Regions from separate parts of the Sphingomonas sp. Sph1(2015) genome, predicted to be linked through region 1. Evidence: riboswitches for the same ligand, from Rfam matches in the RefSeq annotation. Region 1 holds a riboswitch; each other region holds the start of a gene.

Region 1 (7,752 bases):
CCCAAAGCCATCGCCACCGCATCGGCCCCACCCGCGTCGCACAGCGCCCCCAACCGCCGCACCACCGCCTCGTCGACGGTGGACGCCGCCATCAACCGACGATCCTCGCGCCCGTCCGCCGCCAGTACGACAAGCGCGATTCCCCGCTCGCGCGCCAGCCGCTCGACCTCGCGCAGACCGTATTCCCAGTACCCCGCCCCGCCGATCAGCCGGATCAGGATCGCCTTTGCGTGAACCAGGGTCTGCTCGACATAGGTGTCGACCGACAGCGGGTGGACCAACGCCGCCAGATTGGCGAGCCGCAGCGACCAGGGGAATCCCCCCGCCCGCCAGCCCGCCGCAAAGGCGCTCAGGTCGCTGTCGGAGAAGGACAGCACGACCACGTCACCGGGGCGCTGCCCCAGATCCTGCGGAACCGCCTGTTCCTCCAGCCCATGGCTCTCGCGAAAGACGAGATGCACTGGTCTTAGCCCTTCAGTACGGCCTCGATCGCAGGCCGGTCGATCCGGTCATGCTCGGCAATGACGACCAGCTGGGTGCCGCGCGGCTCGCCCGCGCCCCAGGGACGGTCGTAGCTAGTGCGCACCCGGCGACCGACCGCCTGGACGAGCAGCCGCATCGGCTTGCCCGCGACGGCGGCATAACCCTTCACGCGCAGGATATCCTGCTGCTCGGCCAGCGTCACGATCCGGGCGGCGATCGTCTCGGGGCTGTCCACCTCGCCCAGCATCACCGAGATGCTGTCGAAATCGTCATGCTCGTGATCGTCCGCGCCGTCATGGTGCGAGGGGCGCGCGGCGATGTCGTCCTCGGCGGCGGCCTCCAGACCCAGCACGATCTCGGCCGAGACGATGCCGTCGACCGCCTCGACCATGGGGAGCGGGCGCGGGGCCTCGGTGGCGATGATGGCGCGCGCCTTGGCGACGCCTTCCGGCCCGGCGAGGTCCGCCTTGGTCAGCAGGACGATATCGGCGCAGGCCAGCTGGTCCTCGAACACCTCCGACAGTGGCGTTTCATGGTCGAGGCTGGGATCGGCGGCGCGCTGGGCCTCGACCGCGTCGAGATCGGGGGCGAAGCGACCCGCCGCGACGGCCTCCGCATCGGCCAGCGCCACCACGCCGTCGACGGTGATGCGCGAGCGGATGGCGGGCCAGTCGAACGCCTTCAGCAGCGGCTTGGGCAGCGCGAGCCCCGACGTCTCGATCAGGATGTGATCGGGGCGCGGCTCCATCGCCAGCAGCTTTTCGACCGTGGGGATGAAGTCGTCGGCGACCGTGCAGCAGATGCAGCCATTGGCCAGCTCGACGATATTCTCCGCCGGGCAGTCGGGGATGGCGCAGGATTGCAGGATATCGCCATCGACGCCCAGCGTGCCGAACTCATTGACGACCACCGCCAGGCGACGCCCCCCGGCGTTGCGGATCAGGTGGCTGATGAGCGTGGTCTTGCCCGCGCCCAGAAAGCCGGTGACGATGGTGACGGGGACCTTGGACAGGTCACGCATGATATTTCTCCAACGCGCCGGACGAGCGAAAGCGAGACGGGGCGGATCGCCGGAGCGGTGACGGACGGGCGCGAAGTTGCGTCCGCCCCGCTGATCGGCGACCGATGCGGCCCCGGCCGCATGGCTTCGTCGCTCCCCGACGGAGAACCGTGCCCCGACCACCCCCTGGGTCCAGGCAAGAGCGACCATGACGCCGGCAGGTCTCCTGGCTCACGGGTCAAAGCAAAGGGATGCGCCTTCCCGGATCACTCCAGTGGCCGTGCCCTCATGGGAGCACCAGCATCGCTCGCTCGCCGCTTACAGTTGCAGGGACAGCCGGGGATTTGCACCCCATTCCCGTTTGAAGCCCTTGCGGGCACCGGCGCGATCTTCGGGCGCTTTCGCCCCCGATATGCGGCATTTATCCCGCCGCGCCGGGCTTTGCAATTCGCGCCTCCATCGCGGCGAACCCGCGCCAGCGATAGAGGAGGAAACTCGCGCCCCAGCAGACCACGAACAACCCGACAATGGCAAAGCCCAGCACGTTGAAATGCTCGGACAGCGCCGCCGCATAACGGAACGGCCCCGCCGTCCAGCCGAACCGCTCGGCCAGCAACGCGGTCGCCTGGATACCGCCGATCACCAGCGCGACCAGCGCGGAGACCAAGGTGATCGTCATGTTGTAGTAGAGCTTGCGCAGCGGGTGCATGAACGCCCATTCATAGGCACCCAGCATCACCAGCCCATCGGCGGTGTCGATCAGCGCCATGCCGACCGCGAACAGGACGGGGAACACCAGGATCGTCGCCAGCGACACGCCGTCCGCCGCGTGCGACCCCGACAGCCCCAATATCGCGACCTCGGTCGCGGTGTCGAAGCCCAGCCCGAACAGGAAGCCCAGCGGCGCCATGTGCCAGCTGCGCCGGATCAGCCGGAACAGCGGCCGGAACAGGCGGGACAAAGGTCCCTGCCCCGAAAACAGCATATCCGCATCCGCCTCGGCCATCGGCTCGCCGCGCGCGACGCGGCGGAAGCGGGTCCAGACATCGCGCAGGATGATCAGGTTCATGATCGCGATGGCGAACAGGAAGCTGGCCGAGACGATGGTGGCGATCGTCCCGCCGCTCTGCCCGAACGCCTCGAAGTCGGACAGGGTGCTCGCCGCCAGCGCGACCGTGGTCGCCGCGATCAGCACGATGGCGGAATGGCCGATCGCGAACCACAGGCCGACCGCGATGGGCCGCTGGCCGTCCTGCATCAGCTTGCGGGTCACATTGTCGATCGCGGCGATGTGATCGGCATCGACCGCATGGCGCAGGCCCAGGCTATAGGCGAGCAAAGCCGTCCCCAGCATCAGGCTGTTGCCCGCAAAGACGCTCAGCGCCCAGCCCCAGACGGCGATATTGATGACGACCAGCGCCCCCATCAGCAATGTAACACGGCGTTTCAGCGAGGGTCGGATAGGAACTTCGGACATGGGCGGATCACGCTTAAGAGCGCCGTTGCGACTCAGGCCGACCTTCCGCTGTCGCGGTCGTCCCCAGGCTCGAGCGGGCGCACGCCGGGCTGGGTCTCCGATTCGGGTCGGCCATATGGCGTCGCTCGCATGATACAATATATCCTGGCCATGACCATCCCCTGGATCGCGGCAAGAGCGACTCGCATCGGCAGGTCTCCTGGCTTGCGGGTCGAAGCGTCGGCAATGCGGCCTTCCCGGATCGCTCCAGTGGCTGTTCCCTGTTGCAGGAACCGGCATCACGCGCTCACCGCTTACAGTTGCAGGGACAGCTATGGATTTGCACCATATTCCCGTTTGAAGCCCCAAGGGGCACCGATGCGATAGCCCGGCGGCGTGGCTGAAAGCCCCTGCCGGTCGATACGGGGATAGTCTGCGCCGGACGGAGGCGCAAACGGCTTTATCCCGCCGCGCGGCACGCCTAATCGAGGCGCATGGTGGTTTGGAAAGCGATGCGCCGATGGGCTCCGGCGGCGGCGGCCCTGCTCGCGGCCTGTTCGGGTGGCAGTTACCGGCCGGTCAGCGATTATCCCGTACGGATCGGCAAGCCCTATACGGTGCGCGGCGTCACCTATGTTCCGGCCGAGGACACCACCTATGACATGCTGGGCTATGCCAGCTGGTATGGCAACGAATCGGGCAAGCGCACCGCGAACGGCGAACGCTTCCGCCCCGGCTGGGCGACGGCGGCGCACACCACCCTGCCCCTGCCCAGCTATGTCGAGGTGACGGCGCTCGATACCGGTCGGCGGATCATCGTGCGGGTCAACGATCGCGGGCCGTTCGCCGGCTCGTCGCGGATCATCGACCTGTCGCGCGGTGCCGCCGAGCAGCTCGGCCTGCGCGCGGTCGGCAAGGCGGCGGTGCGGGTACGGGTTGTCGAGCCGGACGAAAAGGACCGCGAACGCCTGCGCCACGGCAAGGCCGCGCGCCCCCTGCCGCCGGTATCGGATGCGGTACGGGCGAATCTGTTATCGCAAATTGCGGCCGCGGGGATGGTGGTGCGGTAGAGTGTCGGTTTCCGCCCACTTGCGGACATTGCTGTCATCGGAGCGAACTAGGCCGGATCGCCATTCATTTGTTTCCTCCCCTGGAAGGGGAGGTGGCAGGCCGCAGGCCTGACGGAGGGGTATCCCGGTCTGAGAGGTCGGTTAAACATCGCAAGCGGTGATACCCCTCCACCATGCTGCGCATGGTCCCCCTCCCCTTGCAGGGGAGGAATTGAGGGGGGACTGAATTTCGATCCGGCCTAGTGAGCCAAACCGGCGGAAGGTGACTTGATCGACTAAAATTCGCGCACGTTTCGCTGCCGAGCCTCGCGCTTACCCAACGGGATGGGCAGTAGCTGTGCGAACGAAATCATTTCATCGATTAGGTCCGAAAGCACTTCAGCGGCGGAACCAGTCTCTTGCGCGATATAGCGCACTTCCGACAGGTAATATCGATTTTCGTTGAGACGATTGTTTTGAGCGTCATAGCATTCAAAATGCACGACCTGCTCATGACCAACCTCGTGGATTCTCATCACGCCATGAACGATTAGATGTCTATCGCTTTCAATAAGACCAATTTGTCCGATCACGTTTCGGCACTGGGCGGAGTAGGCTGACAGTGGCCCCGGAGCATCAAGTATGCAACCAAGTTGTTTTAATCGCTTGCTCCATGGGTAGCTCATCTTCTTTGGAAGATGCTGATATTCTGCGCTGTAAAAAGTGCGAATTATCAGGTCCGATATCTTGAACTCAACGATCGCATAATGATGAACGAGCACCCCGCGCCAGAACACAGCTTCCTGATGAGGGTTGTCGAACGAGGGCGGGTCAAAACGTTGGTTCACCGTGCTTTCTTAACCCGACCATCTCTTCCCACACCACCATAGACGAACGATCGCTTTCCACCCAATAGCCACCATTCAGCTCGGGTCGCTTTGGTCCGCCATGAAGCCAAACCTGCCGCGCTTCACTCCACGGTGAAAGCAGAACCCGCCAGAAACGAAAAGAGCGGGCTTTCGCCCGCTCTGTCGTCGTCCACCGATGTCAGTAGATGATTGGTCGGGGCGACAGGATTCGAACCTGCGACCCCCACACCCCCAGTGTGATGCGCTACCAGGCTGCGCTACGCCCCGACCGAGCGGCGGCCTCTAGGCGGGTTTTATCCGGGATGCAAGCCTTGATGTTGCGATAGTCGCGACACCACATCCGCCTCTCCATTGCGCCTGTCCGCCTGCGATGGTAGCGGGCAGGCTATCCGACATGGGGGCTTGTCGATCGTCATCGGTCGGCACGTACCCGTGCCCATTCAGCATAGACGGGTCCGAATGTTCATTCCCTTCACCGCCCCAGTCGCCGTGATGGCAGCCGCCTCCGGCGCCGCCGCATCGAGCGGAGCCGCCTCCTTCCTCAGCCTCGCGCCGCTGCTCCTCGTCTTCGTCGTCTTCTATTTCCTGATGATCCGCCCGCAGCAGCGCCGGATGAAGACGCTGCAGGCGTCGATCGAGGCGGTCAAGAAGGGCGATCAGGTCACCACGGCGGGCGGCATCGTCGGCAAGGTGACCCGGGTCGAGGACCAGCTGGTCGAGGTCGAGATCGCACCCAATGTCCGCGTCCGCGTGGTCAAGGCGACGCTGACCGACGTGATCGACCCCACCGCCAAGCCCGCGAACGACTGACCCCATGCTGGATTTCCCCCGCTGGAAGGTCGCTTCCATCGTCGCGCTGCTGGCGGCCCTGTGCCTGTTGGCGGTCCCGAGCTTCCTGCCTGAGAGCGTCACGAACAGCTGGGGGGCGATCCCGCATCCCCGCGTGAACAAGGGCCTCGATCTGGCGGGCGGCAGCTATCTGCTGCTGGAGGCGGACACGGGCGATCTGGCCAATACCCGGCTGGAGACGATGCGCGATCAGGTCGCCGCCGAAATGCGGCGCGGCAATCCGCGTATCGACATCGGCGATATCTCGGTGCGGGGCGGCCAGCTCAGCTTTATGCTGCGCGATCCCTCGCAGGTCGATGCCGCGCGCGAGCGCCTGCTGGCGATCACCGGCGGCGGGGCGGGCATGACCGGCCAGCGCGAATGGGACATCAACGTCGTCGACACCTCGCGCTTCGTTCTGAAGCCGACCCAGGCGGGCCTGACCCAGGCGGTCGACACCGCGATGAAGACCGCGACCGAGGTCGTCCGGCGGCGTATCGACGCGCTGGGCACCAAGGAACCGACGATCCTTCAGCAGGGCAGCAACCGCATCGTGGTGCAGGTGCCCGGCCTGCAGGATCCGCAACAGCTGAAAGACCTGATCGGCAAGACCGCCAAGCTGGAATTCAAGCTGGTCGACACCACCGCCAACCCGGTCGAGGTGGCCAAGGGCAATGCGCCCGCGGGCAGCCAGGTCCTGCCCTATCCGGGCAATCCGCTGGGCGCGCCGGTGATCGCGGTCAAGCGGCCGGTCATCATCTCGGGCGACCAGCTGATCGACGCGCAGCAGACCTTCGACCAGCAGACCAACGCGCCGCAGGTGGCGATCACCTTCGACGCGCAAGGCGGCCGCAAGTTCGCGCGCATCACGCAGGAAAATACCGGCAAGCCCTTTGCCATCATCCTCGATGGTCAGGTGCTCTCGGCCCCCAACATCAACGAGCCGATCCTGGGCGGTCGCGCCTCGATCAGCGGCAACTTCACCGTCGACACGGCGAACCAGCTGGCGATCTCGCTGCGTTCGGGCAAGCTGCCGATCGACCTGAAGGTCGTCGAGGAACGCACCGTCGGCCCCGATCTAGGCGCCGATTCGATCCGCGCAGGCATCCTGGCTTCGGCGATCGCGGCGGTCGCGGTCATCATCTTCATGACCGTCACCTATGGCCGGTTCGGCATCTATGCGAACATCGCGGTCGTCATCAACGTGCTGGTCATCCTGGCCGTCATGGCGATGCTGAACGCGACGCTGACCCTGCCGGGTATCGCGGGCTTCATTCTGACCATCGGCACCGCGGTCGACGCCAACGTGCTGATCAACGAGCGTATTCGCGAAGAGCGACGACGCGGGCGCAACGTCGTCCAGGCGGTCGAGCTGGGGTATAAGGAAGCCAGCCGCACCATCTTCGAGGCGAACGTGACCCATGCGATCTCGGGCGTCATCATGCTCGTGCTCGGCTCGGGGCCTGTGAAGGGCTTCGCGGTCGTGCTGCTGATCGGCATCGTGACCAGCGTGTTCACCGCCGTTACCTTCACGCGGATGCTCGTGGCGCTGTGGTTGCGCCGCGAGAAGCCCAAGACCATCAATATTTGAGGCAGGAGAACAGATCATGCGCCTCCTGAAACTCGTCCCCGACAACACGAACATCGATTTCGTCCGCCTGCGCGGCTGGGCGTTCGGGCTAACGCTCGCGCTCACCCTGCTGGCGGTCGGCGTGACGTTCGCCAAGGGCCTCAATCTGGGCGTCGACTTCGTCGGCGGCCTGATGATCGAGGAGAAGTTCCCCACCCCGCCTTCGGCCGACCGGGTCCGCTCGGTGATCGACGGGCTGGGCGTGGGTGAAGCCAATATCCAGGCGGTCGGCGACGGCCGCACGGTCAGCATCCGCCTGCCGGTGCCCAAGTCCAATGACGAAGGCGCGACCAACGCCGTCGTCCGCAAGGTGGAAGCCGCGCTAGGCCAGCAATTTCCCGGCGCGACGTTCAGCCGTTACGACACGGTGTCGGGCAAGGTGTCGGGCGAACTGATCAAGCACGGCGTGCTGGCGGTCGTTCTGGCGATCCTGGGCA
Region 2 (7,752 bases), on a different contig from region 1:
AACCTTCCACAAGGGGCGATGCCGGTCGAATCCGCCCGCCACCGTCCATTGATCGTCGGCGATCCGCTCGACCTGGCGAACCGGTCCGGCGAAGCGGGTCGCGACGCGTGCGGCCAGCGTCGCATCGACAGGGGCGACCGCGCCGCCCTCCGCCGACAGGATGCGGGTGTCGCCGTCAGGGCTCTCGATCCGCCAGACCGGCGCCGCGTCGCGCATTTCCAGCGTGATCCGCCGGGCATCCGGCACCATCGGAGGCTGCCCGACGCGTACCCAGTCGATCGGCTGCGCGCCCTGCCAAATCTCTGCCGGTGTGAGCGAGGGATAGGGAACATAGAGCATCACCAGCCCGCTTCCGAACCACATGGCGAAGAACAGGCAGGTGACGATCCCGACCCAGCGATGGGTGAGGAAGGCAAGCCGCAGGGCCGCCTTCCCCCAAGGCCGATCAGAACCCGGCACGAACGCCGATGTCCAGCGCACGCGGGCGGCCCAATATCCATTGCTGGTCGCCGTATGCGGTGACGGCATAGGCCTTGTCGAACAGGTTATAGACGCGCACATCGACCGCCAGATGTGGCGTCAGGGCATAGGACAGGCTCGTGTCCACCGTCGCATAACCGGGAATGCGGAATGCCTCTCCATTGTCGGAGAAGCGTCGCCCGACATAACGCAGCCCGGCGCGCGCCTGCACCTTCGCCGAGGCATCCCAGCGCAGCCAGAGATTGGCCAGCGCCTCGGGCACGTTGGGCGGAGTCCGGCCGGTATAATCGACGCCGCCGGAGCGGAAATCGTCGAACCGCGCATCCAGCAGCGTGCCGTTGGCATCGATCCCGAAGCCCTGCGGCAGATCGAACGTCACCGCAGCCTCCACGCCTTGGGAGGAGCGCTGGCCGACCTGCTCGACCGGGCTCGACAGCGTACGTTGGGCGAGCAGCCCCGTCTTGACGATGCGGTACGCCGCCAGCGTCGCGGTGCCGTGGCCGTTCGCGAAAAGCCATTTCGCCCCCGCCTCGACCTGATGGCCGCGCGCATTGCTGAACTGCACCTGCCCGGTCGACACGGTGGTCAGGGTGCCCAGCGGATCGACGCCGGTGGCATATTGGGCATAGAACGACAGGGTCGGCACCGGCTGATAGACCAGCCCCGCACGCCACGTCGCGTTGCGGAAGGTCTTTTCCAGCACGAAGCGGTCGGGCGTGGCGACGGTCCAGCGACGGACATTATCCACCTCATAGCGCACGCCGCCGACCACCGACCATTTCGGGCCGAGCGTCACCCGGTCCTCGGCAAACACCGCCAGCGCGGTGGTGCGGGTGCGGTAGCGCGGGGCGATCCCTTGCGTATCCAGGAAACGGCCGGGGTCGAAGGCGAAGGGATCGACCGCATCGACCTGTCCGACCGAGTCGAAGTCGTTCTCATGGGTGAAGCGGACCAGATTGGCATCCACCCCGACGACCAGCGCATTGGCAACGCCGGGTGCGATCCCGGTGCGCCACGTCGCGCTGGCCTGATCGCCCCATTGGGTCAGGTCATGACGGATGCCGTAATTGCTGCTCCGCCGGATCGTCCCCGGCGTGCCGGTCGATCCGTCCGCGCACGCGCCACTCGCACCCACCCAGCAATAGCTTTCCAGATTGCGCCAGAAACGGTCGCTGGTCAGCAGATAGGCAATGTTGGACAGACTGACCGAGGCGCTCGGCATCCAGTCCACCCGGATCGAGGCGCGGTCGTCGCGGAACCGCATCCGCCCATCGCCGACATTATAGTTGCGATCCCGCACCCGTAGATCGAGCCGCCCGTCGATCAGCGGGGTGCCGAAATAGGCCATGGGCCGCTGATCGCCATGATCGCCGCGAACCGTTACCGCCAGCGTCGAGGTCGGCGTCCAGCGCAGCGTGCCCGACAGCGCGACACTCTCCGACCGGCCCCGGTCGACATAACCGTCCGACCGGCGATAGCTGGCATCCACACGGTAGCCGAGCGTCGGGGTCAGCGGCCCGCCCAGCCCGGCGGCGGCACGAAAGCTATCCTGTGCGCCATAGCCGATCTCGGCCTGGCCATGGGTCTGGGCGGTCGGCGCGCGCATCACGACATTCACCGCGCCGCCCAGCGCGCCCTGCCCGTAGAGGACTGAGGCGGGACCGCCCAGCACGTCGATCCGCTCGACCATCCAGGGGTCGGTCGGAAAGGTGATCGTCCCCGCCGCCGGGAACAGCCGCACGCCATCGACCAGTTGCAGCACCGATCCCTGCCCCGAAAAGCCCCGCGCGGCGAGCGCGGTGCCGCCATTGCCCGGATCGGCGACGCTAGACAGGCCGGGCGCGCGCGTCTCCGCCTCGACGATCGACAAGTCGCCGCGCGCACGGATCGTCCCGCCATCGAGCGAAGCGATGCTCGCAGGCGTCTCCAGCGGTGTCAGGCCCAGGCGACTGCCGGTGGCATTGGGCGTGTCGAGCGCCTGTTTCCCCCGCGTGCCGATCACCAGCACGGTGGCATTGCCCCCCTGCTCCTCGGCCTTTTGCGCCCTTGCCTCGGTCGCCCCCAGCAGAAGCGCCACGCCACCCCACAGGACCAGAGGAACCTGTCCGAATCTGTTATGATATATCATTTTATTACTCATAGCGCCTTGTCGCGAACAAGCCGAGGCCTTCCGATCGTTGCCGAACGGCCGGGTGCCCAGCGTGCGGCACGCCGTTTTCCGCATTCCACAGGGCCACCCATGCGCCTCCGCCACTTATGGCGTCGCTCGTCGGAACAGACCTAGCCTCGACCATCCCCTGGACCGGGCATGAGCGACCTGACGCCGGCAGGTCTCCTGGCTCACGGGTCATCGCGGACGAATGCGCCTTCCCAGGTTGCCCCAGTGGCTGGATCGCCCGAAAAGGCCGATCCGTGCATCACCGCTCACCGCTTACAGTTGCAGGGACAGCCGCGGATTTGGGGAGCCAAGCCCCCTCACCGTGTTCCCTTTTAATCTCCCTTGTCGGGAGAACCGGCGCGATCATATCGCCGGATCATTCCGGCGTCGTATCGCTAAGCCGAGGTCGAAGCGGGCGTCAAGCGGGATGAGGTCGCGGCGTCCTTGCGCTATGGCGGCGGCATGGCACGCAGGAACCGTTATCTGATCGCGACGATGCCCGATGGCTATGTGAAGACGATCGGCCCGACATCGCAGCCCTTTACCCACTATTGGCGGATCGTCGCCGATCTGGGCGGCGGCAAGACCGAAGTGTTCTGGGGCCACGCCAAGTCGCGCAAGGCGGCGATGGCAAACGATGCCGCCATGGCACAGGCGGTGCGGCAGCGGGGTTGGGTGGGGTATCGGTTCGAGGTGGTCGAACTGGTCGAGGCGGATGAGGCGCCGGAGGGGCAAAGAAAATCCTCCCCGGTACGGGGAGGGGGACCGCCGCGCAGCGGTGGTGGAGGGGGGATGCGGTAAAGGGCGCACCTCGCGGCACGCCCCCTCCACCATGCTTCGCATGGTCCCCCTCCCCGTTCCGGGGAGGATTGGCAGGGACTCACGCCCCTGCCCGGTCCCGTTACTTCTTCGGCTTGTCCTGGCCCGAGGCGTCGGACACGGCCGCACCGGCCGAGCGCAGGTCGCGGCCCGCGCCGTTCACGGTGTTGCAGGCCGACAGGGTCAGCACGGCGAACAGGGTAGCACCCAGAGCGATCTTCCTGGTCATGACGATCTCCTCTTCCAAAAAAGGGGGGGCGGCGGGCCTGATACGCTGGCCCGCCGCGGGCACTCAGCGCAGACGACGGCGGCTGGCCGCCGTTGCACCAAAGGCGGAGGCACCGGCACCGATCAGCAGCGCAAGCACCAGGATGAACGAGGTCTTCGCACCGGCCCCGGCGGCGGCATCGGCGGCCTGCTTGGCCTGGGCGACGGCTTCGTTCTTGGTCTGGACGAAATCGGCCTTGGCCTGATTCACCTGGGCCTGGGCCTGGTCACGGCTGATCTTGCGCTGCGCGGCGACGATGTCGACCACGCGCGATTCGGCCCGTGCGCCATCCGCACCACCACGCGCCATGGCGGGCAGTTGCTTGGCGATTTCCTTCTGCGCCTGTTCCGGGGTCATCTGCGCCGGATCGGCGGGCGTGTCGGTCAGATACTTGGCGGCCTCGGCACGCACGTCGGTTTCATCGACACCGGCAACCTGCGCCACCTTGGGAGCAGCGGCGCCCACGGTCGAACCGGCGGCCCCCGCGACCGAACCCAGGGTACGGAACGCACCACCGATGATCCCGCCGACCGCCGAGGTCAGCAGATACAGAGTCAGGATCAGCGTGACGCCCCACACGACCAGCCCATGGACCAGCGCGTCGAACTTCTCGGTCACGCCCGACATGCGCGCCGCGGCATAGCCGCCCGCGCCCAGCGCGACGATCGTGGTGATCAGCCAGTAGATTCCCGCGCCGATGCCGAAGCCCGCCGCGCCAGGCGTCGAACCCTGGACCGGATCGACCATCGACAGGCCGATGCCGGTGCCAAGAATGCCCATCACCAGCTGGACCGCGACGGCGATCACCACACCGGCAAAGATCGCGCCCCACGAAATGCGACGGGTCCCGCGGACGATCGCCCCCTCTTCCACCGGCGCATAGCCGGGCGTTACATGCGTAGCCATATTCACTCCTGTTCTTTCGGTTCTTGGGCGGGACCGGCCGTTTTGGGCCGGGCCGCCGCCTCCTGTTCCTTGCGCCCCTGACTGATGGCGGTGTCGTCGCCGATCAGCTTCCCGATCGTCTCGCGTGCCGCACCCTTGGCGTGACGCACGCGATCGACCGGATCCTTGAAAGTCTTGTCCGTCATGACGGCATCTCCCGTCGCCCCAGCACACCCTCGCCATCGAAGCCGCGGGCATGCGCCCAGGCGGCGGCGGCGGTACGGCGGTTCACGCTGATCTTGGCGTAGATGCGCGCGACATGGTTGCGCACGGTATTGCCCGACACGCCCAACGCCCGCGCGATGCTCTTGTCGTCCATGCCCCGGCAGATCAGGCCCAGCACCTCGCGCTCGCGTGCGGTCAGGTCGTCCAGGCTCGCGCCGCCCAGTTCGTCCTGCGGCGCGCGCAACCGGGCCAGCTTGTCCATGATCGACCGGCTGAACCAGCTGGTATCCTTCATCACCGCGTCGATCGCCTCGACCAGCTCCAGCTCGGTCGCCTTGCGCTGGGTGATGTCCTGAAATGCCCAGAGGACGCAGGTATCGCCGCCCAGCGTGATCAGCTCGGTCGACACCAGACAGTCGCTGCACCCGCCGTCCTTGGCGACGATCCGCGCCTCGACCCCGCGCAGGTCGCGGCCATCGTCGATCGCCGCTTCGATCTCGACCTGGGCCGCGTCGTTCGCCCACAGCCCGACATCCGCCAGCGAGCGCCCGATGATCTCGGTCGTGCCATATCCGGTCAGTTCGGCGAAGCTGGCATTGACCTCGCACAGCACATGGCCGTCGCGCGCGCCGATCGCCATCGGCACCGGCGCCATCTGGAAGGTGCGGGTGAACCGCTCCTCGCTATGGCGCAGCGCCGACTCGGCCTTTCGGCGCGGCTCCAGATCGGCGAAGGTGAACAACATGCAGGGCTCGTCGCCCATGTCGATCGGCTGGCCCGCCACGATGACCAGCTTGGTCCCGCCGCCCGGCAGCGCCAGTTCCGCCTCCATCTGCGGAATCGTCCGCCCCTCGGCCAGACGCTCCTTCGCCAGTTCCTGCCGCTCGGCCCCGCGCAGCACGTCGATGTCATAGACGGTGCGGCACAATATCTGATCGCGGGCATAGCCTGTCATCTCTACAAAGCCCTGGTTGACCTTGACGAAGCGCAGATCGGCCAGGCGACAGATGATCGCAGGCGCCGGGTTGGCATTGAACGACTGTTCGAACCGGTCCTCCGCCTCATAGCGGGCGGTGACGTCCTGAATGACCAGGACGACGCAGGTCGGCTCGCCGTCATCGCGATCGTTCAGGACCAGGCTGCGCACCTGATGGACCCAGCGCGGGTCCTTCTCGCCCTCGACCGCGACCTCGACCACGACCTCGGAAAAGGACTCGCCCGCCGCGACCCGCTCGACCGGATAGTCGTCGGCCTCCAGCCGGTGGTTGTTGCGGTAGCGCAGGCGGAAGCGGCTGCGATACTCGTCCACCGTGCGGCCCAGCTGCTCCAGGCGCTCGACCCCGTGCATCGCCAGCGCGGCATCGTTCGCCCAGAGCAGGCTCTGGTCGGGATCGACCAGGATCACCCCCTCGTCCAGCCCCGCGACGATCTGTCGCAGGTGCCGGAGGTCGACGGTGTCCCGCAGGGTGGCGAGCGAGGGGGCCAAGGCGCCAGCCCTTAGTCCCGGCGTCCGTGGATCAGCGCGGCGAGCGCATAGCCGCCCAGCGCCGCGGCGATGGCCCAGACCACGCCGTTATTGCCGTTATTGGCGCGCACCGCATCCACGGCCTTTTCCGAGCCGCGACGCGCGGCCGCGACCGAGCGATCGGTGGCGTCGCCGATCCGCTCGCGCGCGTCCTCGATCAGGCTGGGCGTCGCGTCGGCGACCTCGCCCGCGACCGACTGGGCACGACCGAACAGATGCTCGGCGCTGCCCGCGACCTGATCGGTGACGCCCGCCACCTTCCAGTCGCGGCTGTCGACCGCATCGCCGATCGCCTTTTCCACCTTGCCACCGAAATGGCGCGCATTGCCGTGCAGTTCATGCTTGTTCATCGTTCGTCTCCGAAAATGAAAGGGAAAGGGTGTCAGGGAGCCACGCCGCAGGTGGCGGCCGCCTTGCCGACTTCCAGCGCGATCTTGGGGTCCTTGATCTCGCCCGCGACCCGGATCAGATCCCCTGCGGTCAACTGGCCGGGATTGGGATCGTCACGGCGATAGGCCGCAGCGGCATTGCCCAGCTGTTGCAGCTGCCCCAGCGACAGGTTGCGCTCCAGCCGCTGGCCGACACAGGTGGAACGCTGGCTGTCGAGGCCATAGCGCTCCAGCCCGGTGGCGATCCGCGTCGAAGGCGGGGTGCATGCCACCGCGACGAGCGCGATGCCGATGCTTGCGAGGATCTTGGCCATCCGGTTGCTCCCATGCGACCGGCGGCAAGGATGCGACCGATCTGGCCGGGTACAACTTATGATAGATTAAGCCGTTCCTGGTATTTTTGCGGGAATGGTTGGTAGTCTTCTACCACATGGACGACGGCGGTCGGCCCATGGGCCGGGATGTCCGCGCTATCATCCCATCGCCGGGCCTGGCGGCACCGCAAAGGATTTCATCTACAAGCCACTGTCTTCTCATCATCTTCTTCCGGTGCGCCTTGTCTGGTCCGGTCATAAACGGCACCATATCGGCTCCGGCATGGTCGAAATGAACCAACGGATGACGAGGGAGGACGATCGATGAAGATCCTGCTGGCGGCTGCCATAACGGCGATGACGGCCACATCCATGGCCCCTGCTCAGACCACGCCGCCGACCAGCCCATCGGCGGTGATCGAGGATTTCCGTCCCTCGTCGCTCAACCAGCCGGGCCAGTCCTATCCACAGGTCAATTCGCAGGGCTATGCGCGTTTCCGCATCACCGCTCCCGATGCCAGGACGGTAAAGGTCAGCCTGGGCCTGGGCGGACGCGGCGGCACCATACTGAGCAAAGGCCCCGACGGCAGCTGGACCGGAACGTCGGAGGGACCACTCGACGAAGGATTTCATTATTACCACCTGACGGTCGATGGCGGCACCTTCAACGATCCCGGGACGCTGAACTT
Region 3 (7,752 bases), on a different contig from region 1:
CGCTATCGCGGCTTGGCTGATGCATCCCCTTGGCCTTCGACTTCGCTCAGGCTGAACGGAGCGGGGGTAAACAGGCTTAACCCCAATCTCACCGCCCCAGCATCAACTCCGGCCGCACCACCCGGTCGAAGGTCGCCTCGTCGACCAGCCCCAGTTCCAGCCCGGCCTCCTTCAGCGTCTGCCCCTTCTGATGCGCGTGCTTCGCGATCCTGGCGGCGTTGTCGTACCCGATCTCGGGCGCCAGCGCCGTCACCAGCATCAGCGAGCGGTCGAGCAAATCGGTGATCCGGTCGCGATTGACCGTCATCCCCTCGACCGTGCGCTCGGCAAAGCTCTCCATGCCGACCGCCAGCAAATGGATCGAGCGCAGCACGTTCGCGCCGATCAGCGGCTTGAAGACGTTCAGCTCCAGATGGCCCTGCAGGCCGCCGACCGTGACTGCGGCATTGTTGCCGATGACCTGTGCGGCGACCATGGTCAGCATCTCGCACTGGGTCGGGTTGACCTTGCCCGGCATGATCGAGCTGCCCGGCTCGTTGGCAGGCAGTTCCAGCTCGCCCAGCCCCGAGCGCGGGCCGGAGCCCAGCAGGCGGATGTCGTTGGCGATCTTGGTCAGCGCCACCGCCAGCACGTTCAGCGTGCCATGCAGGTCGACCAGCCCGTCATTACTCGCCAGCGCCTCGAACTTGTTGGGCGCGGTCACGAAGTCGAGGCCGGTCGCCTCGGCGATCTCCGCCGCGATCGCCTCGGCAAAGCCGTTCGGCGCGTTCAGTCCGGTCCCGACCGCCGTGCCCCCCTGCGCCAGCGGCAGGATATTGCGGTGGAGCGTCCCCTCGATCCGGTCGCGGGCATTGGAGAGCTGTTGCACATAGCCCGAGAATTCCTGGCCCAGGGTCAGCGGCGTCGCGTCCTGCAAATGGGTGCGGCCGATCTTCACGATGGAGTCCCACTCCTTCGCCTTGGCCTCCAGCGCGGCGTGGAGCCGGTCGAGCGCGGGGAAAAGCTGCTTCGTCACGGCAATCGCGGCGGCGACATGCAGCGCGGTCGGGAAGGTGTCGTTGGACGACTGGCCGCGATTGACATCGTCATTGGGGTGGACCGGCGACTTGCCGCCGCGCTCACCCGCCAGCATCTCGTTGGCGCGGCCCGCGATCACCTCATTGGCGTTCATGTTGGACTGGGTGCCCGATCCGGTCTGCCAGATGACCAGCGGGAACTGGTCGTCATGCCGCCCGTCGATCACCTCCTGCGCCGCCGCCTCGATCGCATCGGCCTTGTCCGCCGCCAGGCCATGGCCGCGATTGATCCGCGCCGCCGCCTTCTTCACGATGGCCAGCGCATGGACGATGCCGATCGGCATCTGCTCGCGTGGCCCGAACGGGAAATTCTCCAGGCTGCGCTCGGTCTGTGCGCCCCAATAGGCGCTGGCGGGGACTTCGATCGGGCCGATCGAGTCGATTTCGGTGCGGGTGGTGGCGTTCTGGGTCATGCGACAGGGACTCACCGATGGGGTCAGGGGTTCCCCGTTACATAGTCGTCATGTCGTCGACAGAGGAGGGCAGAATGCTTGCCACCCGCCCCCCACCCGCCTATCGCCGCCCTCGCGACAGGTTCCTCGAAAGAGGATGAAAAGGGAATGGGGTGCGACACCCCGGCTGCCCCTGCAACTGTAAGCGGCGAGCCGCCCGCCACGACGCCATTGGGGTAATGCCCGAGAAGGCGGCGGACCGGCCCCGACCCGCGAGCCATGAGACCTGCCCGTCGCGGTCGTCCTTCGGCTGGTCAGGGTGTACCGGACGAAACGGGGCTTTCCCCTCGCGCGGCGACAGCGCCTTTGGAGACTTGCCCGATGTACAAGCCGATTTCATGCTGAAGCCCGCCGCGAACGGCCCCGCCGTGGTCGCCTGCAACACCTGCCGCCTGTCCGACGAGGTGCGCGAGAACGAAGACGGCCAGCGCGGCGGCGCGCTGCTGGTCGAGGCGCTGCGCCGGGTGCAGGCCTCCGACCCCGCCTATGCGGATGTCGCGGTCGAGGAGATGCCCTGCCTCTTCGCCTGCCAGTCCTTCTGTACCGTCCACTTACGCTGCCCCGGCAAGGTCGGATACGTCATGGGGAAGTTCACCCCCGATGACGACGCCGCGCGCGCCATATTGGACTATGCCCGCGCCTATGCCGACAGCGACTGGGGACAGGTGCCCTACAAGCAATGGCCGCAAGGGGTGAAAGGCCATTTCCTGACCCGCACGCCCCCCGAAGGATATGTCGTCGAATGAGCGACTTCCCCACCATCGCCGCGTTCGAGACCGCGCTCGCCACCCTGCCCCAGCCCGACGACCAGGCACGCGCCGCCGCGACCGCGCGGCAGGGGCAGTTGACCAAGCCGCCGGGCTCGCTGGGCCGCCTGGAGGACATCGCGATCTTCCTCGCCGGATGGCAGGGCGTCGAGCGGCCCCGGATCGAGCGCGGCCGTGCGGTCATCTTCGCAGGGAATCACGGCGTCACCGCGCGCGGCGTCAGCGCCTTTCCGGCTGAGGTGACGGTGCAGATGGTCGCCAATTTCGCCGCCGGGGGGGCCGCGATCAACGCACTGGCGGCGGCGGCGGGGCTGGAACTGGCCGTGGTGCCGCTCGACCTCGACCGACCGACCGCCGACTTCACCGCCGCGCCCGCCATGACCGAGGAGGAATGCCTGGCCGCGCTGTCCGCCGGTGCCGAGGCGGTGGGTGATGCCGACCTGCTCGTGCTGGGCGAGATGGGAATCGGCAACAGCACCGCCGCCGCCGCGCTGGCCGCCGCCAGTTTCGGGGGAGCACCCGCCTTGTGGGTCGGGCCGGGCACCGGCATCGATGCCGAGGGCGTTCAGCGCAAGGCCTGGGTGGTGGCCGAGGGACTCGCACTGCACCGGGAGCATCTGACCAGCGCCTTCGAGATCCTGCGCCGTCTGGGCGGGCGCGAGATCGCAGGCATGGCGGGCGCGGTGCTGGCCGCACGCCACAAGCGGATCCCGGTGGTGCTCGACGGCTTTATCGGCACCGCCGCCATCGCACCGCTGGCCCATGCCAATCCGGCGATCAGCGCGCATTGCCTGTCGGGCCATTGCTCGGCCGAGCCGGGCCATGTCCTGCTGCTCGCGCGGCTGGGACTCGAGCCGATCCTGTCGCTCGCCATGCGGCTGGGCGAGGCGAGCGGCGCGGCGGTGGCGGTGCAGGTCATCCGTGCAGCCATCGCGGCGCATGACGGCATGGCGACCTTTGCCGAGGCGGGCATCTCGGGCGCGTGACCGGCTTTCGTCTCCATCTGCTGCGTCACGGCGAGCCCGAACTGACGGGGCGGATGCTCGGGCGAACCGACAGCCCCGCCACGCCCGGGGGCATCGCAGCCTGTGTCGCGCGGGCGGGCGGGCTGGACGTCACCCGCCGCATAGCCTCCGACCTGTCGCGCGCGCGGGCCTGTGCCGAGGCAATCGGTCCGACCGAGATCGATCCGCGCTGGCGGGAGCTGGATTTCGGGGACTGGGACGGACTGGCGGCGGCCGAGATCGCCCCGAAGGCGCTGGCCCGCTTCTGGGACGATCCCGATACCGCGCCCCCGCCGGGTGGTGAGCGTTGGTCCAATCTGGTTGCCCGGGTGCGGGCGGCCATTGCCGACCTGCCGCCCGAGCCGACACTGGTCGTCACCCATGGCGGCGCGATCCGCGCGGCCCTGCATGTGCTGTGCGGGTTCGATCTGCGTGCGTGCTGGTCGTTCGCGCTGCCCTATGCGGCGCTGGTCACGCTGGAGGTGTGGGACGGTGCGCCCCGCAGCGCGCAGGTGACGGGGCTGGTGACGGCATGAAGGCGCTGATCGTCGCGCTGGGCTTCCTCACCCGACTGCCCATGCCGCGCGTCGAGGCGGACGAAGCGAATTTTGCGCAGGCCATCCGGCTCTACCCGGTTGCGGGGCTGGTCATCGGGGTGATCGTGGCCGGGGCGGGCTGGCTGGGCGCGCTGGTCGACCCGTGGACGGGCGCGCTGGCGGCACTGGTCGCCTGGGTCTGGGCGACGGGAGCGCTGCATCTGGACGGGCTGGCCGACCTGTCCGACGGGCTGGGCGCGGCGCATGGCGATCGGTCGCGGCTGCTGGCGGTGATGGCCGATCCGCATATCGGGAGTTTCGGCGTGGTCGCGCTGGCAATGCAGTTGACCGCCAAGCTGGTGCTGCTCCACCGCGTGCCGCCCGAGGGCTGGCCGTGGATCGCGCTGATCCCGGCCGCCGCACGGATCGGACCTTTGGTCTGGGCGCGGATGCTGCCGCCGCTGAAGCCCGGCGGATTGGGGGCGATGGTAGCCAAGGCGGTCCGGCCGGTCGACATGATCGGCTGGATATTCGCCGCGCTCGTGCTGGGCCTGCTCTATCCGCCGGTGGCGGTCGCGCCGATCGTCCTCATGGCCCTGACGCTCTGGTTCCGGCGCAAGCTGGGCGGGGTGACCGGCGACGTGCATGGCGCAGGCATCGAACTGACCGAAACCGCGCTGCTCCTCGCCGCCGTCCTTTACGCCCTGCCCTGAGCGATCCGCAGCAGCGCGTCGCAATCGACATGCGCCTCCAGCACGGCGGCGATGGCGTCGAGCGCGGCATCGACATCGGTCCGGTGATCCGGCCCCTGCCCCGCCACGCCGATCCGGGCCAGCCATGCCGCGCGCTGTCCCGCCTCGCCCAGCAGGCCGTGGACATAGCTGCCCGCGACCAGCCCGTCGGCGCGGATCGCCCCCTCCGCCCGGCCATTGGCGAGATACCCTACCGGCCGCGCGGTATCGGGGCCGCTGGTCCGCCCGAGATGGATTTCATAGCCCGAGAACGGCGCACCCAGCGCCTCGCCCGTCACCGGCCGCACGGTCTTCTCGCCGGTCAGCACGGTCTCCACGTCGAGCAGCCCCAGTCCCGCGACCGTCCCGGCAGGCCCCTCGATCCCGTCCGGGTCGGCGACCGAGCGGCCCAGCATCTGGTATCCGCCGCACAAGCCCAGCACCGGCCGCCCGCGCCGGACATGCGCGGCGATGTCGATGTCCCAGCCCTGTACGCGGATAAAGGCCAGGTCGGCGATGGTCGCCTTCGATCCCGCCAGCACGATCATCGCGGCATCGGGGATCGGCTCGCCGGGGCGGACCATGACCAGATCAACCTGCGGCTCCAGGCGCAGCGGATCGAGATCGTCGAAATTGGCGATGCGCGGCGTGATCGGACAGGCGATGACGACCCGCCCGCCCATACCGGCGCGCCCGCGTTCCAGCACCACCGCGTCCTCGCTGGGCAAGCGCGCGGCATCGGCCAGCCACGGGATCAGCCCCAGCGAGTGCCAGCCGGTATGCTCGGCAATCGTTGCCATGCCGTCGGCGAACAGCGCGGGGTCGCCGCGAAACTTGTTGACCAGAAAGCCCCGGATCATCGCGGCGTCCGCCGGGTCTATGACCGCCTTGGTGCCGACCAGCGAGGCGATCACCCCGCCCCGGTCGATATCCCCCGCCAGCACCACCGGCACGTTCGCCGCACGGGCAAAGCCCATATTGGCGATATCGCCGCTGCGCAGATTGACCTCGGCGGGCGACCCGGCGCCCTCGACGATCACGAGGTCGCACTGCGCCTCCAACCGACGATAGCAGTCGACCACCTCGGGCAGCAGCCCGATCCGCCCCTCGCGCCATTTCGACGCGGGCAGCATCCCCCGCACCTGCCCCCGCACGATCAGTTGCGAGGTGCGGTCCCCCTGCGGCTTCAGCAGCACCGGATTCATGTCGACATGCGGCGTCACCCGCGCCGCCATCGCCTGGGTCGCCTGCGCCCGGCCGATTTCGCCGCCATCGGGCGTGGCGGCGGCATTGTTGCTCATATTCTGCGGCTTGAAGGGCCGGACGCGCAGCCCTCGATTGGCGAAGGCGCGGCAGAGGCCCGCGACCAGCACCGACTTGCCGACGTCCGATCCCGTGCCCTGGATCATCACGCCAGCCATGCGGCACTCCCCGCGATCACCCAGAGCAGCAGGCAGGCGCGCGCATAGACTTGCAGGGCGGTCACGATGTCGCGGGGCGACGCGGGCCGCCCCTCGCGCCCGATCCACGGCTTGATCTGGGTCACCCCGTCATAGGCGACCGGCCCGGCCAGTGCGACGCCCAGCGCGCCTGCCATCGCCGCCTCGGGCCAGCCCGCATTGGGCGAGGCATGGGCACGCGCATCGCGCTTCATCACCGCCCAGCCGCCAGCACCCGCGACGCACACCAGCACGCCCGCGATCCGCGCCGGAAGCCAGTTCGCCCCGTCGTCGATCCGCGCCGCCGCCCAGCCGAACGCCCGCCAGCGCGGCTCCTTATGCCCGATGATGCTGTCGGCGGTGTTGATCGCCTTGTACATCCACACCCCCGGCAGCCCGAGCAGCAGCAACCAGAAGAGCGGCGCGACGATGCCGTCGCAGAAACTTTCCGCCAGCGTCTCGATCGCCGCGCGCGACACGCCCGCCTGGTCCAGCCGCCCGGTATCGCGCCCGACCACCCGCGCGACCAGCGCTCGGGCGGCGGGCAGGTCGCTGCGTAGCAGCGCGTCGGCCACGGGGCGGACATGGACGTACAGGCTGCGCTGCGCGAGCGCGGGCCAGGCCAGCAGCGCGCTGACGATCCAGCCCCAGCGACCGAGCAAAAGGTGCGATTCCCGGTCGATCCACCATGCAAGCCCGCCGGTCAGCGCGATCAACAGGATCATGGTGACAACGCCCAGCCCCCGCCGCACACTTTCGGGCCGCTTCGGCGAATTGCCGAACCGCTCGGCCAGATTCAGAAACCGCGCAAATGCCCCCACCGGATGACCGACACGCGCATAGAGCCGGTCGGGCCAGCCGATCGCCGCATCGAGCGCCAGCGCGATCAGCGCCACAGGATCAGCCATGCCGCAATGCCTTATCCAATCGTTCAAGCTCCGCCGTGGCGGCGGGCACGCCGAAGCGCAACCGCCCCGGCGCGTCGGCGAACGGCCGCACCAATATACCTGCCGCCGCCAGTCGCCGGAAGATGGCGGCTGCCCCCGGCGTCTCCACCATGCGGAACAGCGGACAGGCGCCCTTCGCGGTCAATCCATGATGCGCCAGCACCGCGTCCAGCGCCGCCGCCCGCTCGACCAGCGCGATCCGGGTCGCCGCGATCCATGCGCGATCGGCATAAGCCGCGCTGCCCCAGGCCATGGCGTGCGCCGACACCGGCCAGTCCCCCAGCAGGTCGCGCAGCCGCGCCAGTATCTCCGGCGCGGCCATGACGAAGCCCAGCCGCACCCCGGCCAGCCCGAAGAACTTGCCGAACGACCGCAGCACCACGACCTGTTCGCCGCCATCGAACCCGCTTCCCGACATCGCGTCGGCAAAGGCTTCGTCGAGGATCAGCCAGCCGCCCGCCCCTTTCTGCGCCGCCGCCAGCCGGGCCAGTTGCTCGGGCGAGCGATGGACGCCATCGGGATTGTTGGGATTGGCGAGCAACAGGCTTCCCGCCTGCCCCGCCCAATCGTCTAGCGCGGACTGGTCGACCCGCGCAGAGGCGACCGCGCCATGCGTCCCATAGCTCGGTCGAATCGCGACGATCGGCTGCGGCACGCCCAGCAACGGCAACAGGCGCAGCGCCATCTCGCTGCCCGGCACCGCCGCGACCCGCTCCGCCGCGACGCCGAAATGCGCCGCTGCCCGTGCTTCCAGTCGGGCCAATGCGCTGCGATCCGGCAAGGGGGCGGCGTCGACCTCC

What was found. Region 1 has a riboswitch for cobalamin ahead of BSZ14_RS16515 (HoxN/HupN/NixA family nickel/cobalt transporter). Riboswitches for the same ligand answer to the same signal wherever they lie in the genome.
Region 2: it holds a riboswitch for cobalamin, as region 1 does, so the genes downstream of both, BSZ14_RS06175 (TonB-dependent receptor) here and BSZ14_RS16515 (HoxN/HupN/NixA family nickel/cobalt transporter) in region 1, are expected to answer to the same signal.
Region 3: it holds a riboswitch for cobalamin, as region 1 does, so the genes downstream of both, BSZ14_RS18080 (DUF1636 domain-containing protein) here and BSZ14_RS16515 (HoxN/HupN/NixA family nickel/cobalt transporter) in region 1, are expected to answer to the same signal.

The regions. Positions count from the first base shown of each region.
Region 1 is NZ_MQUI01000056.1:1,262-9,013, reverse strand. It holds gene cobN (cobaltochelatase subunit CobN) at 1-461, opposite strand, end outside; gene cobW (cobalamin biosynthesis protein CobW) at 467-1,504, opposite strand; cobalamin riboswitch at 1,683-1,882, opposite strand; gene BSZ14_RS16515 (HoxN/HupN/NixA family nickel/cobalt transporter) at 1,905-2,960, opposite strand; cobalamin riboswitch at 3,133-3,334, opposite strand; gene BSZ14_RS16510 (septal ring lytic transglycosylase RlpA family protein) at 3,452-4,009, shown strand; gene BSZ14_RS19440 (hypothetical protein) at 4,285-4,836, opposite strand; tRNA gene BSZ14_RS16505 (tRNA-Pro) at 5,048-5,124, opposite strand; gene yajC (preprotein translocase subunit YajC) at 5,350-5,667, shown strand; gene secD (protein translocase subunit SecD) at 5,672-7,276, shown strand; gene secF (protein translocase subunit SecF) at 7,293-7,752, shown strand, end outside.
Region 2 is NZ_MQUI01000010.1:7,595-15,346, reverse strand. It holds gene BSZ14_RS06180 (hypothetical protein) at 1-459, opposite strand, end outside; gene BSZ14_RS06175 (TonB-dependent receptor) at 446-2,557, opposite strand; cobalamin riboswitch at 2,789-3,012, opposite strand; gene BSZ14_RS06170 (hypothetical protein) at 3,101-3,439, shown strand; gene BSZ14_RS06165 (entericidin A/B family lipoprotein) at 3,540-3,686, opposite strand; gene BSZ14_RS06160 (hypothetical protein) at 3,750-4,631, opposite strand; gene BSZ14_RS06155 (hypothetical protein) at 4,634-4,816, opposite strand; gene BSZ14_RS06150 (PAS domain S-box protein) at 4,813-6,321, opposite strand; gene BSZ14_RS06145 (CsbD family protein) at 6,333-6,710, opposite strand; gene BSZ14_RS06140 (hypothetical protein) at 6,743-7,063, opposite strand; gene BSZ14_RS06135 (alpha/beta hydrolase-fold protein) at 7,388-7,752, shown strand, end outside.
Region 3 is NZ_MQUI01000077.1:1,505-9,256, reverse strand. It holds gene fumC (class II fumarate hydratase) at 89-1,489, opposite strand; cobalamin riboswitch at 1,592-1,776, shown strand; gene BSZ14_RS18080 (DUF1636 domain-containing protein) at 1,867-2,274, shown strand; gene cobT (nicotinate-nucleotide--dimethylbenzimidazole phosphoribosyltransferase) at 2,271-3,281, shown strand; gene BSZ14_RS18070 (histidine phosphatase family protein) at 3,278-3,835, shown strand; gene cobS (adenosylcobinamide-GDP ribazoletransferase) at 3,832-4,548, shown strand; gene BSZ14_RS18060 (cobyric acid synthase) at 4,533-5,987, opposite strand; gene cbiB (adenosylcobinamide-phosphate synthase CbiB) at 5,975-6,913, opposite strand; gene BSZ14_RS18050 (aminotransferase class I/II-fold pyridoxal phosphate-dependent enzyme) at 6,906-7,752, opposite strand, start outside.